3 regions of the Mesorhizobium sp. M1163 genome follow, and region 3 is predicted to be linked to each of the others. Evidence: riboswitches for the same ligand, from Rfam matches in the RefSeq annotation. Region 3 holds a riboswitch; each other region holds the start of a gene.

Region 1 (5,361 bases), on a different contig from region 3:
GGGGTGTCCAGCCAATTCGAACCACGGCGGACCGAGTTGGCTTTGAAAGCCGAGCCGCCCTGCCGTCCACTGTGTTGCTCCCCATGTTGTCGCGACGACGATCAGAAAGGCGGTGAGGATCTGGCCCCATAAAACCTTGCTTGCCGGCATCGGTCGTTTCCCAAATGGATGATCGGAACAACCGAAAAGCTCGAATTCCTAAATCCGCAAGAAAAAAGGGGCGGTCGAAGCAGCATGGCGTACCCGGACGTGGAAAGACTTGCCCGATGCGATCTCGAATGTTGAACGAGCATAGGGGGCTGCTTTCTTCTGGAGCCGTTGAGCCGCTACTTGCCCAATGATAGTTAGTTGTCTCGGCTCAGATGGCATTTGACGAGATGGACGGGTTCTTGGAGAACCACGGATTGCGCATGACCAAATGAACAAGAGTCCTCAGCGGCGCGCCGAGCCGGAGAACACTCTAGTCCCGGCAAGTGGTGGTCAGCCGTTCTGCTGAGCTCGAATCTTACCGCCTCGCTGATCGGTAGCGCGATAGATCCATAGCCGACTCGATGAGCAGACCCATCAAGTCTGTTCAATTTTGTTAATCAATTCAGTCACATCAACTATTGCCATGGACTTTCGTTGGAACTGTTGCAAGCCGCGCCGGCCTCACGGATCGCGGAATCTATTGGGCCGCACCTAAGTTCCAGATGTCCCGATGCAGGCGCCATGTCCCGTCGCCCCCTTTTTTCCAAACGACAATGTACTTGCCCGCAACGGTGGAAGGGGCACCACCTTTGCTCGGCACACTGAGCGTAAATGCGCCAACTTCGTAGGCGAGATTCCCGCTCCCTTCCACTTCCAGCGCCTTCAGGGTGAGATTCTTCATCCCGGCCTTGATTGCGCCCTGCCAGAATTCTTCCACGCCCTTGCGGTCATCGACGCGTTTGCCGTCGGGTGGCAGCAGGGCGGCATCGTCGGTATACATTTGACCTACCGCTGCTGCGTTTCCGCTGTTGAAGGCGTCCATGAATTTTACCAACGCCGCCTCGATGTCCTCACGAGCCGAGTGGGCGGCCGCAGACAATGCAGACGAAAGAAGCAGCACAGCAGCAAATGCAAATGACTGAACCAGTCTCATTTCGTCCTCCCTTGCGTACCCGACATGCCCACCCGATGAATAGCGCCGACCCGAGGGCGCCGCGGCGTTCGATGGCTAGGCGCGGATTATATTAGACTTATCTGATATGACGGCGCAAGCGCAGCTGCGACCCTCTGAACGACCAGCGTAGCAGCTGCCGGAGAGCTTCAAAGCGGCGGCTACCGCCTCACTGCCCTCCTCGTCTCGACGAAAGAGTTCGTTCGAATGATGCTTTTCCGTGGCTTTGCTCGCAAGTTTTCGTCAGCCAGCGCAGGGCCTCCTCTTACGCTCGCTGGTCGTCAAGGCCCAGCGGCCACTAGCTGACAGTCCCCCCCGCAGCCAAGCCGCTGGGCCCTCGACGTGGGGAACGAGCATTGGAGACGATGTCGCGCTTTCCGTTACAGCCCGAACGCGGGTGACAGATGACCGTGTCCGAGCTACGATTTCACGCATTCGATCAGGCACAGCTCTCTCGGGCTAGCGCGCCAAGCATGAGTTAGCTCCCGAATGAGCAGGTGCCACCCAGTTCAGCTTCGGCCCTTGCGCGCGCAAAGTATTGGGCGAGATCGATCGGCAGTCCGGTCGGCAAATTGGGGCAGCGATGGCGAGAATGAATGCCAGGAACTTCCCTTCGGTGCCGCTTCGTCGATCTGTTTGCCGAGAAGACGCGCGCGCTGCGTTCCGTCCCCCATACCGCAGAGAACTCACTTCAGGTCACACACACACACGACGCCACCGAGATCCTGCATCAGTTTTCTACTCCGACGCCGCCACGTCACCAAGATCAGTCGCGAGCGTGATCGCGGCTATCAAATCGGGATCGCGCGCCGGAGCACTCTATGAGTGAGCCCCGAACGGCGCGGTTCTACTCGAGCAATCCGGCTCGACGTAAGGCGGGCCATCCGTGCCGGCCTCGTGACTAAAAGACCGGCGAATGGCGGTTCCTGGACTCACCTTTTTGTCTGAAGTCGCTTCCTTGAGCCGGTGGCGGAGTTCTCGCTTGATGACTCCAGCACCGTTTAGAATCGGTTTTCGGAAAATTTGTCTTGTGGCATCAATTTTCATGGAATAGGATCATTTTTCATAGATGTTGGCCCAACTGAACCAAAATTCGATGAAAGGATTCGCTTTTCATGCCTGCGGTGCAAGAGCACCAATTTTCAGGTCCTGTTACCGTTTTTCAGGAAATCCGCCTTCCTGAAACGGCGACCCCGGCCGGGTACAGCGCGCTGATCGGAGCCTACAGGCTCGCCGTGCCCTTGCCCCGTAGGTTGTTCGCCACGGGCGAGCATCATCGCATTACCGAACGGGATGGCTGGCGGATCATGACCCCCCGCCACGCCCCAAATCCTACCCTCGAAGGCCACCTGACCTTTGCGCTCAAGTACGAGGGACTGGACCTTGCCGTCCTCAAGCGGCTGTTCCAAGTGACCGGTCCCGCGCCGATCGAGGCGCTGGTCCGTGAAAGCCCGACCGGCAGTTATGCCCGCCGCATCTGGTTTTTATATGAATGGCTGAGGGGAGCGCGTATCGATCTGCCGGACGCGGCGGCCGGACGATACATTCCGGTTGTCGATCCCGAGCTGCAGTGGCCCGGACCCGACAAGACCGCTTCGCGCTACCGCGTAAGGGACAATCTCCCCGGCACGCGTGAGTTCTGCCCTCTGGTGTTCCGCACCAAGATTCTCGAAAAATTCATCGGCCTTGAACTACCGCGGCGCGCGGAGGCAATCGTAGCGGACGTGCCGCGCGACCTTCTTGCTCGGACCGCCGCCTTTCTTTTGCTCAAAGACTCGCGATCAAGCTATGCGATCGAGGGCGAGCACCCGCCGCAAGATCGCATCCAGCGCTGGGGCCGCGCCATCGGCGAAGCCGGCCGCTGGCCGATCGATCGCGATGAGCTGCTGCGTCTGCAAAGAATTGTACTTGGCGACGCCCGTTTCGTAAGACTTGGCTTCCGAAAAGAAGGAGGTTTCGTCGGTGAGCATGACCGAGACAACGGCACGCCCTTGCCCGATCACATCAGCGCTCGGCCCGAGGACCTGCCGCGGCTAATCGATGGAATGGCGGCGTTCGATCAGGGCCCCGCGCAAAACCTTGATGCAGTCGTAGCCGCCGCAATCCTCGCCTTCGGCTTTGTCTACATTCACCCGTTCGAGGACGGAAACGGCCGCATTCACCGCTACCTAATCCACCACGTCCTTGCCATGCGCGGCTTCAATCCGCCGGGAGTGGTCTTTCCCGTCTCGGCCGCGATCCTGGACCAGATCAACGAGTACAGGGGCGTGCTCGAGAGCTATTCGCAGCGCCTTCTGCCGTTGGTGGAATGGGAACCGACGCCGCAATTCAACGTCCGGGTGCTGAATGACACCGGTGATTTCTACCGGTTCTTCGATGCAACCCCGCACGCCGAATTCCTCTATGCCTGCGTTCAGCGGACGATCGAACGGGACCTTCCCGAGGAAACCGCATTTCTGCAGCGCTACGATCAGTTCCGGCAGCAGGTGGACGCCTTTATTGACATGCCCGAGCGGTTGACCGATCTGCTCTTCCGTTTTCTTCACCAGAATGATGGACATCTATCGAACCGCGCGCGCGAAAAGGAATTCGCCACGCTGACCAGTGACGAGGCAGGAAGAATCGAGGCGATCTACGCGCAAACCTTTGGTGCCCATTGAAGGTGTGATCATCAGGATCGATTTTCAGTCCGACGGTTTGCGATTCCCTTGTCCCTGCCTTCATCTCCGAGGCTTGACTTGTCGCCGAGACATGCACGATTTTGTCCGCACGGTCTGACCGGCCGCCGATCAGCCGCGGCCAGAACGCGCTTGACAAACCGGAGCCGTCCCGTCCAACCTCACGCATTCACCAGGGGAGTCCCGGCAAGGGGCTGAGATACTGCTGGCATTCGCGGCGCAGTGACCCGTTGAACCTGATCCAGTTCATACTGGCGTAGGGACGGTGCAAGCGCTTTGCGGGAGTTTACGCCCGAGGTCCTGTTTCGGCAGGTCGACAGAAGCGTCTTTTCATCCTCCCGGCACAGAACTGGGTCTCCAATGCAACGAGCAAAGGAGCCTCAAGATGAATGCCCTCACCCCCGCCGTCTCGACGGGACCGCTGCCCGCCTCACGAAAAATCCACAAGCCCGGTGCCATCCACCCGCAGATCAGGGTGCCGATGCGCGAAATCTCCGTCCATCCGACGGCCGGCGAACCGCCCGTCACCGTCTACGATCCGTCCGGCCCCTATACAGACCCGACTGTCGAAACCAGCATCGAAAATGGCCTTGCACGGCTTCGCCACGAATGGATTACGGCGCGCGGCGATGTCGAGGCCTATGACGGCCGCCATGTCCGGCCGGAGGACAACGGATTCGCGACGGGCGAACGCCTGACGCCGGAATTTCCCATTCGCCACCAACCGCTCAGAGCCAAAGCAGGCAAGGCGGTGACGCAGCTTGCCTATGCGCGCGCCGGCATCATCACACCCGAAATGGAGTTCGCCGCCATCCGCGAGAACCTTGGTCGCGAGATCCTGCACGGCAAGCTTGAGCGCGACGGCGAGGCTTTCGGCGCGACACTGCCCGATTTCGTCACGCCGGATTTCGTGCGTGATGAGGTGGCGCGCGGACGCGCAATCATTCCCGCCAACATCAACCATCCCGAGAGCGAGCCGATGATCATCGGTCGCAATTTCCTGGTCAAGATCAACGCCAACATCGGCAACTCCGCCGTCACATCGTCGATGGCTGAAGAGGTCGAAAAAATGGTGTGGGCGATCCGCTGGGGCGCAGACACGGTGATGGACCTGTCGACCGGCCGCAACATCCACAACATCCGCGACTGGATCGTCCGCAACGCGCCGGTGCCGATCGGCACGGTGCCGCTCTATCAGGCGCTCGAAAAGGTCGGCGGCATCGCCGAGGACCTGACCTGGGAGGTCTACCGCGACACGCTGATCGAACAGGCCGAACAGGGCGTCGACTATTTCACCATCCATGCGGGCGTGCGGCTGCACTACATCCCGCTGACCGTTGACCGGGTCACTGGCATCGTCTCGCGCGGTGGCTCGATCATGGCCAAATGGTGCCTGCATCATCACCGGGAAAGCTTCCTCTACGAACATTTCGCCGAGATCTGCGACATTTGCCGCGCCTATGACGTGTCCTTTTCGCTGGGCGACGGCCTTCGTCCTGGCTCGATCGCCGACGCCAATGACGCAGCACAATTCGCCGAGCT
Region 2 (5,361 bases), on a different contig from region 3:
CCGGTCGGGGTTGAGGCCGCCAATGGAGACCAACGGGATCGGCGCGACCCGGCGCTTCCATTCGCCGATCCGTTCGAGCCCTTGCGGCGCCCACTTCATCTTCTTCAGGATGGTGGGATAGATGGGGCCGAGCGCGATATAGTCGGGCTCGGCAGCGATGGCCGTTTCCAGTTCGAGATGATCGTGCGTGCTGAGCCCGAGCTTCAATCCGGCGTACTTAATCGCCAGCAGGTCGGCCGCGGCCAAATCCTCTTGGCCGAGATGGACAAAGTCGCAGCCTTCCTCAATTGCGAGCCGCCAATAGTCGTTGACGATCAGTTGGCAACCATGGACCGCGCAGACGCCGTTCGCGCGGCGGATTTCCGTCCGCAGCGTGGCCTCGTCCCTATCCTTGATGCGCAACTGAACCATCTTAACGCCAAGCGGCACCAGCCGTTCGATCCAGGCGGCGCTGTCGAGGATCAGGTAGAAGGGATCGAGCCTCATGAAAAAACCCCCCTGCCAATTGTCGGCGTCGACGGCACGGCGACGTCGCGCGGTTCGAGCATCCCGGAGCTGAAAGCTTCACGACCGGCCTCGACCGCCTTGCCGAACGCGCGCGCCATGCCGACCGGATCGGCCGCCCTGGCGACCGCGGTGTTCAGGAGTACGGCGTCAAAGCCGAGCTCCATGACGGTTGCCGCGTGCGACGGCCGTCCGAGCCCCGCATCCACGATCAGCGGAACATCAGGGAAATGTCCGCGCATCGAGCGCAGCGCCGTGATGTTGATCGGTCCGAGAGCGGAACCGATCGGCGCGCACCACGGCATCAAGACCTTGCAGCCCGCCGCAAGCAGCCGATCGGCAACGACAAGGTCGTCGGTGGTATAGGGGAATACAGCAAAACCGTCCTCGCACAGGATGCGGGCGGCTTCGACCAGACCAAACACATCCGGCTGCAGGGTGTCGTGGTTGCCGATCACTTCGAGCTTGACCCAGTTCGTACCGAAGACTTCGCGCGCCATTTTCACGGTCGTGACCGCTTCCTTGACGGAGTGACAGCCAGCAGTGTTGGGCAGGATTCTGACGCCGAGCGAGCGGATCAGTGACCAGAATTTTTCGCCAGCCCTGCCGCCTGCCATCTCGCGGCGCAGCGAGACGGTCACCACCGAGGTTCCCGACGCCTTGACCGCCTCGGCAAGGATGGCCGGCGAAGGATATTGAGCGGTACCGAGAAGCAGGCGCGACGGAAGCTCGGTTCCATAAAGCTCTAACATGGTCTAACCGCCTTGCATGGGCGAGAGGATTTCGATCCGGTCGCCGTCGCTCAACTGGAATTCCGCCCGCTTGGCTTTGTGCACGAGGTCGCTGTTGACCGCCGTCGCCAGCCAATCGCCCTCATAGTCCAGCGCGGCAAGCAGCTCGGCCAGCGTGGTGGCGGCAACCTCATGCGCTTCGCCGTTGACCATCAGTTTCATGAGCAAGCTCCTTGGTTGCGTCTTGATTGAAAACCAGGTCGGCAGCCTGGCGCGCCATGGCAGGCGCGAGAAGAAAACCATGGCGATAGAGTCCATTGATCGCGACGGCAGTTCCAAGTGCCTCCACGCGCGGCAGATTGTCGGGAAAGGCTGGACGGATGCCGACACCTGTTTCAACGATCCCGGCCTCACCAAAAGCCGGGTGGAGGGCATAGGCGGCACCGAGCAGTTCCATCATCGAACGCGCCGTCACCGGTCCGGCGGACTGGCTTTCAACCATAGTCGCGCCGATCATGAACTGCGTGTCGGCACGCGGCACCGCATAAAGCGGAAAGCGCGGATGCAGCAGCCTGACCGGGCGCGACAGCGAGATATCACGCGTGCGCAGGATCAGCATTTCGCCGCGAACGCCGCGCAGCCTGTCATCGGCTGCTGCGATTCCAGTGCAGTCGATCTGACGATCGAAATCGGAAACAGGCTGGGCGTCGGCGCCGAAGCGAAATTCGACGCCCATGGCCGCGAGCTTGTCATGAAGTGCTACCATCGCCTGGCGCGGGTCGAGATGAGCCTCATCGGGGAAGAGCAATCCGCGCCAGAAGCGGCCGGCGAGGTCGGGTTCCAGGAGCGAAATTTCATCTTCGGCGACCCGCCGATATCCCGACGTGCGGCTGGCGAACCGGTCGAGCTCGCCAGTATCACGCAGCGCGGCCACGACCAACGTTCCGGCACGTATCACCTGACCCGGTAGCACCGCATCCCACCAGTCGGCGGCGTCGCGTCCGAGATCCAGCACCGGCTGCTCGGCGCTTTCACGCTCGCACCATGGCGCGAGCATACCACCGGCGAACCACGACGCATTGCCCTCGATGGCAGGCCTTGTCTCGGCAACGGTGGTCACCGCGCCGCGTGCGGCGAGCTCGAAGGCGGCGGTGAGGCCGGCAACACCGGCCCCTTTGACCAGCACCCTCATGATGGCGCATGCGCCTGTGGCATGGCCGGTGCGCCGGTCTCGTCCGCCGGTATGTAGAGATTGCCGCCCTCGCGGTATTTCGCCGCCATCGCCGCCATGCCCTCCTTCTGCGCCTCGGCGCGGATGTCGTGGGAGATACGCATGGAGCAGAATTTCGGCCCGCACATCGAGCAGAAATGCGCCAGCTTGTGCGCCTCCTTGGGCAAGGTCTGATCGTGGAAGGACCGCGCGGTTTCGGGATCGAGCGACAGGTTGAACTGGTCCTCCCAGCGGAACTCGAAGCGCGCGCGGGAAAGGGAATCGTCCCTGAGTTTCGCCGCCGGATGACCCTTCGCCAGATCAGCGGCGTGTGCGGCTATCTTGTAGGTGATGACGCCCGTCTTGACGTCGTTGCGATCGGGAAGGCCGAGATGTTCCTTGGGCGTGACGTAGCAGAGCATGGCGGTGCCGAACCAACCGATCATCGCCGCGCCGATGCCGGAGGTGATGTGGTCGTAGCCCGGCGCGATGTCGGTCGTCAGCGGCCCAAGCGTATAGAACGGCGCCTCGCCGCAGACGGCGAGCTGCTTGTCCATGTTCTCCTTGATCTTGTGCATGGGAACATGGCCCGGCCCCTCGATCATCACCTGGCAATCCTTGGCCCAGGCGATCTTTGTCAACTCGCCGAGCGTTTCCAGTTCGGCGAATTGTGCTGCGTCATTGGCGTCGGCGATCGAGCCGGGACGAAGGCCGTCGCCCAGCGAAAAGGACACGTCATAGCCGCGGCAAATGTCGCAGATCTCGGCGAAATGTTCGTAGAGGAAGCTTTCCCGGTGATGGTGCAGGCACCATTTGGCCATGATCGAGCCACCGCGCGAGACGATGCCAGTGACCCGGTCAACGGTCAGCGGGATGTAGTGCAGCCGCACGCCCGCATGGATGGTGAAATAGTCGACGCCCTGTTCGGCCTGCTCGATCAGCGTGTCGCGGTAGACCTCCCAGGTCAGATCCTCGGCAATGCCGCCAACCTTCTCGAGCGCCTGGTAGAGCGGCACCGTGCCGATCGGCACCGGCGAGTTGCGCACGATCCAGTCGCGGATGTTGTGGATGTTTCGGCCGGTCGACAGGTCCATCACCGTATCGGCGCCCCAGCGGATCGCCCACACCATCTTTTCGACCTCTTTGGCCATGGACGAGGTGACGGCGGAGTTACCGATATTGGCGTTGATCTTGACCAGGAAATTGCGACCGATGATCATCGGCTCGCTCTCGGGATGGTTGATGTTGGCGGGAATGATTGCGCGTCCGCGCGCCACCTCCTCTCGGACGAATTCCGGCGTCACGAAATCGGGCAGCGTCGCGCCGAAAGCCTCGCCGTCACGCTCAAGCTTGCCATGCAGGATCTCACGACCAAGGTTCTCGCGGATGGCGACGAACTCCATTTCGGGCGTGATGATGCCGGCGCGCGCATAGGCAAGCTGTGTCACCGCCTTGCCGGCCCTGGCCCTGAGTGGCCGGTTGCGGACTGGAAATTCTGGCGTCAGGCGTTCGCCCGTAGCGAACCCATTGTCTTCTGGCCGGACGTGGCGGCCGTCATAGGCTTCGACATCGCCGCGCGCCAAAATCCATTCGTGGCGAAGTCGGGCTAGGCCTTTTTCGATGCTGGTTTCGACAGCCGGATCGGTATAGGGGCCCGACGGATCGTAGACGGTGACGGGCGGCTCGCCGGCTGTCGGATGGACAGAGATTTCGCGCATCGGCACCCTGAGCTGCGGGTGGATGGTACCGGATTTGTGGATTTTGCGTGAGGCAGGCAGCGGTCCCGTCGAGACGGCGGGGGTGAGGGCATTCATCTTGAGGCTCCTTTGCTCGTTGCATTGGAGACCCAGTTCTGTGCCGGAAGGATGAAAAGACGCTTCTAGCGACCTGCTGAAACAGGACCTCGGGCGTGAACTCCCGCAAAGCGCTTGCACCGTCCCTACGCCAGTATGAACTGGATCAGGTTCAACGGGTCACTGCGCCGCGAAAGCCAGCAGTATCTCAGCCCCTTGCCGGGACTCCCCTGGTGAATGCCTCAAGTTGAACGGGCCGGGGTTGTCTTGTCAAGCGCATGTTCGTCCTGCGGCGGCGGTGGGCGGCAATCAAATTGGGCCCAAATTGGGCCGACGGCCTCGCCACGGGTCGCGGAGAAGTTCCGCGGGAGATAGGGCAGGTGTGGCCAAAGCTGCATTTGCCTCATCAAACTTGATGTGACATTGACGTAGACGGAACTGCTGCGTTTCAAGGATCTTAAGCCGTCAATGCCTGATCGGAACAGAACTGGTGGGCCGCCCGAACGCCCCACAAACATCGTGCTCTCGATCACCTCCTATTGTCGCCGGAAAAGGGGTGATCGACCAATCGATCAAGTCGACCGCTCGCTGAAGGGCGCCCTCGGTTTCAGCACGGCTGGGCGAAGTGGCAATGACATGTCCAATCCAGTCTCGGAAATCCCCCTTCCTGACGATCGGTGTCTTGGGTTCAACATTCAATTTGACCTCGGCCACACCTGATATAGCAGCTGCCTGAGTGTCGCCACCAATCCAGTCCAGGGTGCCATCTTGATCAGGAAGCAGGAATCGCGCGGCCGCAGTATGCGAATGCTTTTTGCGCAGATCCCATTCCTCGCCAATTGACAAGCTTGATGTGCTCGGTGACGAGGTCGACACCGTAAGCTAACTGGACCAGTTGAGGGTCGGGCGCGCCACTAAGACGCGGATTGACTTCAATGACAACTGGACCGCGTTTCGTGCACCGGAGTTCAATGTTAGTTGGCCCCCAGCCAAGGCCGAGAGCCCGCAAACAGCTCAACGAAACATCGGCGATGCGCTCACGCTCCTGATCGGTTAGCAGGGCCGGATACGTCACCTCACGTATGACGAAATGGGGGAGGGGACCAAAGTCATTGGCGCAAAT
Region 3 (5,361 bases):
AAACGGACCCGAGCCGATATAGCGTCGGAATGCCTCCGGTCCAGCCCCGACGAAAAAATCGGCCGCGGTGCCCGTCGCGGCAACCGTGCCACCATCCAGGAAAACCATGTTTTGCCCGATACGGCGCGCATCGTCCGGCTGGTGCGTGACGAATAGCACCGTCATGCGCTGCTCCGAATGGACGTCGGCGACCAGGTCGAGCATGTCGTCGCGCAGTGCCGGTCCGAGCGAAGCGAACGGCTCGTCGAGCAACAACACCGGCCGGTCGCGCACCAGGACCCGAGCGAGCGCGACGCGCTGCCGCTCACCGCCGGAGAGTTCGCGCGGCAGCCGGCTTTCCTTGCCGGCAAGGCCGACGCGCTTCAGCGCTGCGGCGATTGCGGCGCGGTCAGCCTCGCTCAGCATGAGCGAAGGCGAGCGGCCGAGCCCGACATTCTGCTCGAGGGACAGATGGGCAAACAGGTTGTTTTCCTGGAACACCATCGATACCGGCCGCGCTGATGGCGGCGCAGTGCTGACGTCGGCGCCGCCGATGAGCACGCGGCCTGACCGCGGCGCCTCGAAACCGGCCACCAGATTGAGCAGCGTCGACTTTCCCGAACCGCTCGGCCCCATGATGGCGGTGATTTCCGACGCCGGGAAATCGACATCGAATATAAGCGGCGTTTCACCATAGCTGAACGAGACATTATCGAGCCGCACGGCCGCGCCTTTTTCGACCGAAATCGACCGTTCCGGGCTGATCGGCATCATGATTTCTCCCTCCTTCCCAGCCAGTCCGCGGTCAGCACAAGCGCCAGGCAGACAAGGCCGAGCAGCAGCGCCAGGCCGGCCGCATCCTCGGTGCGGTAGCTGCCCATGCGCGCCAGCAACAGATAGGGCAATGTCTGCACGGAATCGCTGCCGAACAGCGCAATGACGCCGAGATCACCGAGCGACAGCGCCATGGCGAAGGCGAAGCCGGTGGCGAGCGGCCGCCGCAGCGACGGCCAGTCGACCAGACGCAACCGGTTCCAGCCCGAGATGCCAAGCTGTGCACAGAGCCGTTCGTGGCGTTCGCTCGCCGCGTCATAGGCGGGGCGGATGGCGCGGATGGCGAACGGCATCGCCATCACCGCATTGACCACAACCACCATGACAGGGGCGATCGCAAAGACATCGCTGACGCTGCGCAGGAGCAGGAACCAGCCGGCACCGATGACGATGGGCGGCACCACCAGGACGAACCCCGCACCGGTGTCGGCCAGGTGTTCGAGCAGCGTCCGCCTGCCGGTCCGCCGGGTGAGCGCCAGCGCCCGGCGCGCCATAACCAGCGACAGCGACAACGCCAAGGAGAGCAGCGCCGATAGGAGGGAGAGCACGGCACTGGTCGCCGTCGCTTGCCGCACCGCGCCCTCGCCGGCCAGGCGGCCGAGATCGGCGCCAAGCCCGGCCGACAGCGTAGCCGCCATCGGTCCGGCGACAAACAGCAGTGCCAGCCCGATCACCAGTGCGTTCAGCACGGTCTCGGCCGCACCGGCTGAAAAATACCGGCGCGGGGCTACCGGCAGATTGGCGTCGCCGGTCATACTGGCGCCAAGCCGCGTCAGTGCCAGCACGACGACGAAGGTCAGGGCAATCTGCAACAAGGTCAGCGTCACCGCCCGCGCCGGGTCGAAGTCGAAACGCAGCGCCTGGTATATGGCAACCTCCAGCGTCGTCGCGCGCGGCCCGCCGCCGAGCGTAAGCACGATGGTGAAGGAGGTGATGCACAGCATGAAAACGAGCCCGGCAACGCCCGGCAGGGCCGCACGCAACGCCGGCCATTCGATCAGCCGGAAGGCCGGCGCAGCACCCATGCCAAGCTGGCTCGCCAGCCGCCATTGGTTAGCCGGCACCGTCTGCAACGCTTCCAGGAACAGTCGCGTTGCCAGCGGCAGGTTGAAAAAGACGTGGGCGACGAGAATACCCGATAGGCCATAGATGCCGGGCCAGTTCTGGCCGCCAATCGCACCGAGCAAGCCGGCGAAATACCCGGCGCGGCCATAAAGTGCCAAGACACCGAGTGCGGCAACAATGGCCGGCAGCGCCAGCGGCACGGCGAAAAGCTGCAGGACAAAGCCTCGCCCGAAAAACTGTGGGTGCCGCGACAGGGCGCGCGCGACGAACAGCGCCGGTGCGACGGAGAGCAGGGTCGACAACAGAGCCTGCCAGAGCGTGAAGCGGGCAACACGGAGGAGATAGGAATCAAAGGCGGAGGCGGCGCCCGACAGGTCGCGCATGGCTTCGACGACGAGCCCGGCGAATGCCCCGCCGATCAGCAGCGCGATGGCGGCGAGCGCGACGATGCCGGCAGCGACGCGGGTATCCGATGATGGCGCGCGTTGCACGCTAGACCACCAGATTCGAGATTCTTAGCGAGGATTGCGTTCCTTCGCGCGCCCCTCTGTCCTGCCGGACATCTCCCCCACATGGGGAGAGATTGGCAGGTTCAGCGCTCCGCTCATTCCGGCAATGTCGGAGATTGGCGAAAGCCGGCATGACGGCCAATCTCCCTCCTTGTGGGGGAGATGTCCGGCAGGACAGAGGGGGGCGCCGTAGGGCGATCATCTTTCTATCCGAGCTACTTGCTCATCACCGCCAGCCACTCGTCGACCCAGGCCTTGCGATTTGCGGCGACCTCTTCCGAGCTGAACAGCAAGGTTTTGGTCGGTTTGACGAGCTTGTCGAACGCCGGATTGAGCGGCTTGTCGGTTTTGCCGGCCGGGAACATCCAGTTGGTTTCGGGAATGACGTCCTGGAATTTCGGCCCGGTCATAAAGGCGATGAACTTTTTCGCCAGCGGGTTCTTCGCGCCCTTGGTGGTGATCCCAGCGACCTCGATCTGCAGATATTCGCCTTCCTCGAAGGACGCCGCCTGGTAGCGCGAGGTGTTTTCGGCAACCATGTGGTAGGCTGGCGAAGTGGTATAGGACAGCACCATCGGCGCCTCACCCTTGGTGAACAGGCCGTAGGCCTCGCTCCAGCCCGGCGTCACCGTGAGCACCTTTGCCTTGAGTTTGGCCCAGGCTTCCGGCGCCTTGTCGCCATAGACCGACTTGACCCACAACAGCAGGCCAAGGCCCGGCGTCGAGGTGCGTGGATCCTGGATGACGATTTTGTCGCCGGCATCGCCCTCGACCAATTCCCTGAGGCTCTTCGGCGGGCTCTTCAGTTTTTCGCTATCGTAGACGACAGCGAAATAGCCATAGTCGAACGGCACGAAGATATCGTCGCGCCAGCCGCCCGGCACACTGACGTCCGTCACGGCGCCATGCGGCGAAAACAGGCCGGTTGCCTTGGCGTCCGCCGTCAAATTGGTATCGAGGCCAAGCACGATATCGGCCTTGGTCGCGGCCCCTTCCAGCTTCACACGGTTGAGCAGTGCCACGCCGTCGGCGACCGAGACGAATTCGACGACGCAGCTGCACTCGGCCTCGAAGGCCTTCTTCACCGCCGGTCCCGGACCCCAATCGGCGGTGAAGCTTTCATAGGTATAGACGGTCAGCTTATCCTGTGCCGATGCCTGCCCCGGTAGGGCAAGCGCGGATGCCGCAAGCAGGATAATCGAGACAAGAGAGTGGAAAAAACTGCGCATCGGCGCCTCCTTCGTTCGCGTTGAAAGGAATTGAGGCGTCGGGCTGTCCGAAACGTCTAATCCCTCCGCCGGTACAAACCGGATCAGGTTCAGCGGGTTGGCAGTCTTGCCTCTCAGCCGGTCCGCGAAGATCGCGTCCGGCACCCCGTTAGAGCGTTTCGACACATAGGCCCGGCCGAAGTGCTGCGCAAGCGGAAGTTTGCCGGGCATCCAAAGCGCGGCGTCCTGTTTCATCTGCCGTTTCATCTTCCGTTTCCGGGGCAGGGCTGGTAAGGGCCACGAGATATGAGCACATTCACCATCCTGCTTGGCGGCGATCTCATCCGCACGCCGCTGCTCGACCGCCAGGTCGAAGGCTCCCGCGTCATCGCTGCCGATGCCGGTATCGGCCATGCCCTTATGCTGGGCCTGATGCCGGAACTCTGGGTCGGCGATTTCGATTCCGTGCCTGCCGATTTGCCGGAGGATCTGGCCGCCGTGCCACGGCAGGTGTTTCCCGCCGAAAAGGACAAGACCGACGGTGAACTCGCTATCGCCGCCGCGCTCGAACGCGGTGCGACCAGCCTTGTGCTCGCAGGCGCCTTCGGCGGCAAACGCACCGACCACATCTTCCTGCATTTGGCGCTCAGCGTCCGGCTGGCGGAAGGCGGAACGGAAGTGCTTTTGACCAGCGGCGCACAGGAAGGCATTCCTTTGCTGCCTGGAAAGACTGGCTTCGATTATGTCGACGGTACGCTGTTTTCGGTGCTCGGCTTTTCGGATCTCGCCGGCCTGACAGTCACCGGCGCCAAATGGCCGCTCGCCCATGTCGAGGTTGCCTTCGGCTCGTCGCTGACCATCTCCAACGAGGTCAAGGGCCGGCTGGAAATCGCGCTGGCCAGCGGCCGCGCGCTGCTGCTCGCGCATCCTTTTCCCCTACCTGAAAGCTGACATGGCGCCGCCGCTTCTCAATCTCGACGGGATAAAGCTGACCTTTGGCGGCGCGCCGCTGCTCGACGGTGCCGCCCTGACGGCGTCAGCTGGCGACAAGATCGCCCTGGTCGGCCGCAACGGCTCTGGCAAGTCGACGCTCCTCAAGATCGCTGCCGGGCTGATCGAACCGCAGGACGGCGAAGTCTTCCGCCAGCCCTCGGCGACCGTGCGCTATTTGCCGCAAATGCCCGATATGGACGGTTTTGCGACCGTTCGCGCCTATGTCGAGGCAGGCCTCGGGCCCGCCGACGATCCCTACCGCGCGACCTATCTGATGGAGCATCTCGGCCTATCCGGCGAAGAACGGCCGAACGACCTCTCCGGCGGCGAAGCGCGGCGCGCGGCACTCGCCCGCGTCATGGCGCCCGAGCCCGACATTCTTCTCCTCGATGAGCCGACCAATCATCTTGACCTTTCGGTTATCGAATGGCTGGAGGAGGAGCTTGCCCGCACCTCCTCGGCCCTGGTCGTCATCTCGCATGACCGCCGTTTTCTCGAACGCGTGTCACGCGCCACAATTTGGCTCGACCGCGGCCAGACCCGCCGTCTCGATAAGGGCTTTGCCTATTTCGAGGAATGGCGCGACACGGTGTTGGAGGAGGAAGAGCGCGAGCAGCACAAGCTCGGCCGCCAGATCGTGCGCGAGGAGCACTGGCTGCGCTATGGCGTGACGGCAAGGCGCAAGCGCAACATGCGCCGGCTCGGTGAGTTGCAGACCATGCGCCAGCGCTTTCGCGGTCATCGTGGCGCCGAGGGTGCGGCGACGATGACAG

Evidence for each region. A riboswitch is a leader RNA that binds a small molecule or an ion and turns the genes downstream of it on or off. The one in region 3 is predicted to bind thiamine pyrophosphate.
Region 1: linked by a shared signal. The riboswitch ahead of thiC (phosphomethylpyrimidine synthase ThiC) and the one ahead of thiB (thiamine ABC transporter substrate binding subunit) in region 3 are both predicted to bind thiamine pyrophosphate.
Region 2: linked by a shared signal. The riboswitch ahead of thiC (phosphomethylpyrimidine synthase ThiC) and the one ahead of thiB (thiamine ABC transporter substrate binding subunit) in region 3 are both predicted to bind thiamine pyrophosphate.

What each region holds. Positions count from the first base shown of each region.
Region 1 covers NZ_JAMYMF010000045.1:41,780-47,140, reverse strand. The annotation lists gene NKH43_RS30930 (conjugal transfer protein TraG) at 1-150, opposite strand, end outside; gene NKH43_RS30925 (YybH family protein) at 668-1,123, opposite strand; gene NKH43_RS30920 (Fic family protein) at 2,257-3,801, shown strand; TPP riboswitch at 3,984-4,100, shown strand; gene thiC (phosphomethylpyrimidine synthase ThiC) at 4,205-5,361, shown strand, end outside.
Region 2 covers NZ_JAMYMF010000025.1:9,389-14,749, reverse strand. The annotation lists gene NKH43_RS22470 (thiamine phosphate synthase) at 1-486, opposite strand, end outside; gene NKH43_RS22465 (thiazole synthase) at 483-1,256, opposite strand; gene thiS (sulfur carrier protein ThiS) at 1,260-1,457, opposite strand; gene thiO (glycine oxidase ThiO) at 1,426-2,427, opposite strand; gene thiC (phosphomethylpyrimidine synthase ThiC) at 2,424-4,259, opposite strand; TPP riboswitch at 4,364-4,480, opposite strand; partial or broken gene NKH43_RS22445 (ATP-grasp domain-containing protein) at 4,704-5,361, opposite strand, start outside.
Region 3 covers NZ_JAMYMF010000043.1:14,236-19,596, reverse strand. The annotation lists gene thiQ (thiamine ABC transporter ATP-binding protein) at 1-753, opposite strand, end outside; gene thiP (thiamine/thiamine pyrophosphate ABC transporter permease) at 750-2,369, opposite strand; gene thiB (thiamine ABC transporter substrate binding subunit) at 2,603-3,616, opposite strand; TPP riboswitch at 3,660-3,774, opposite strand; gene NKH43_RS30310 (thiamine diphosphokinase) at 3,902-4,546, shown strand; gene NKH43_RS30305 (ABC-F family ATP-binding cassette domain-containing protein) at 4,548-5,361, shown strand, end outside.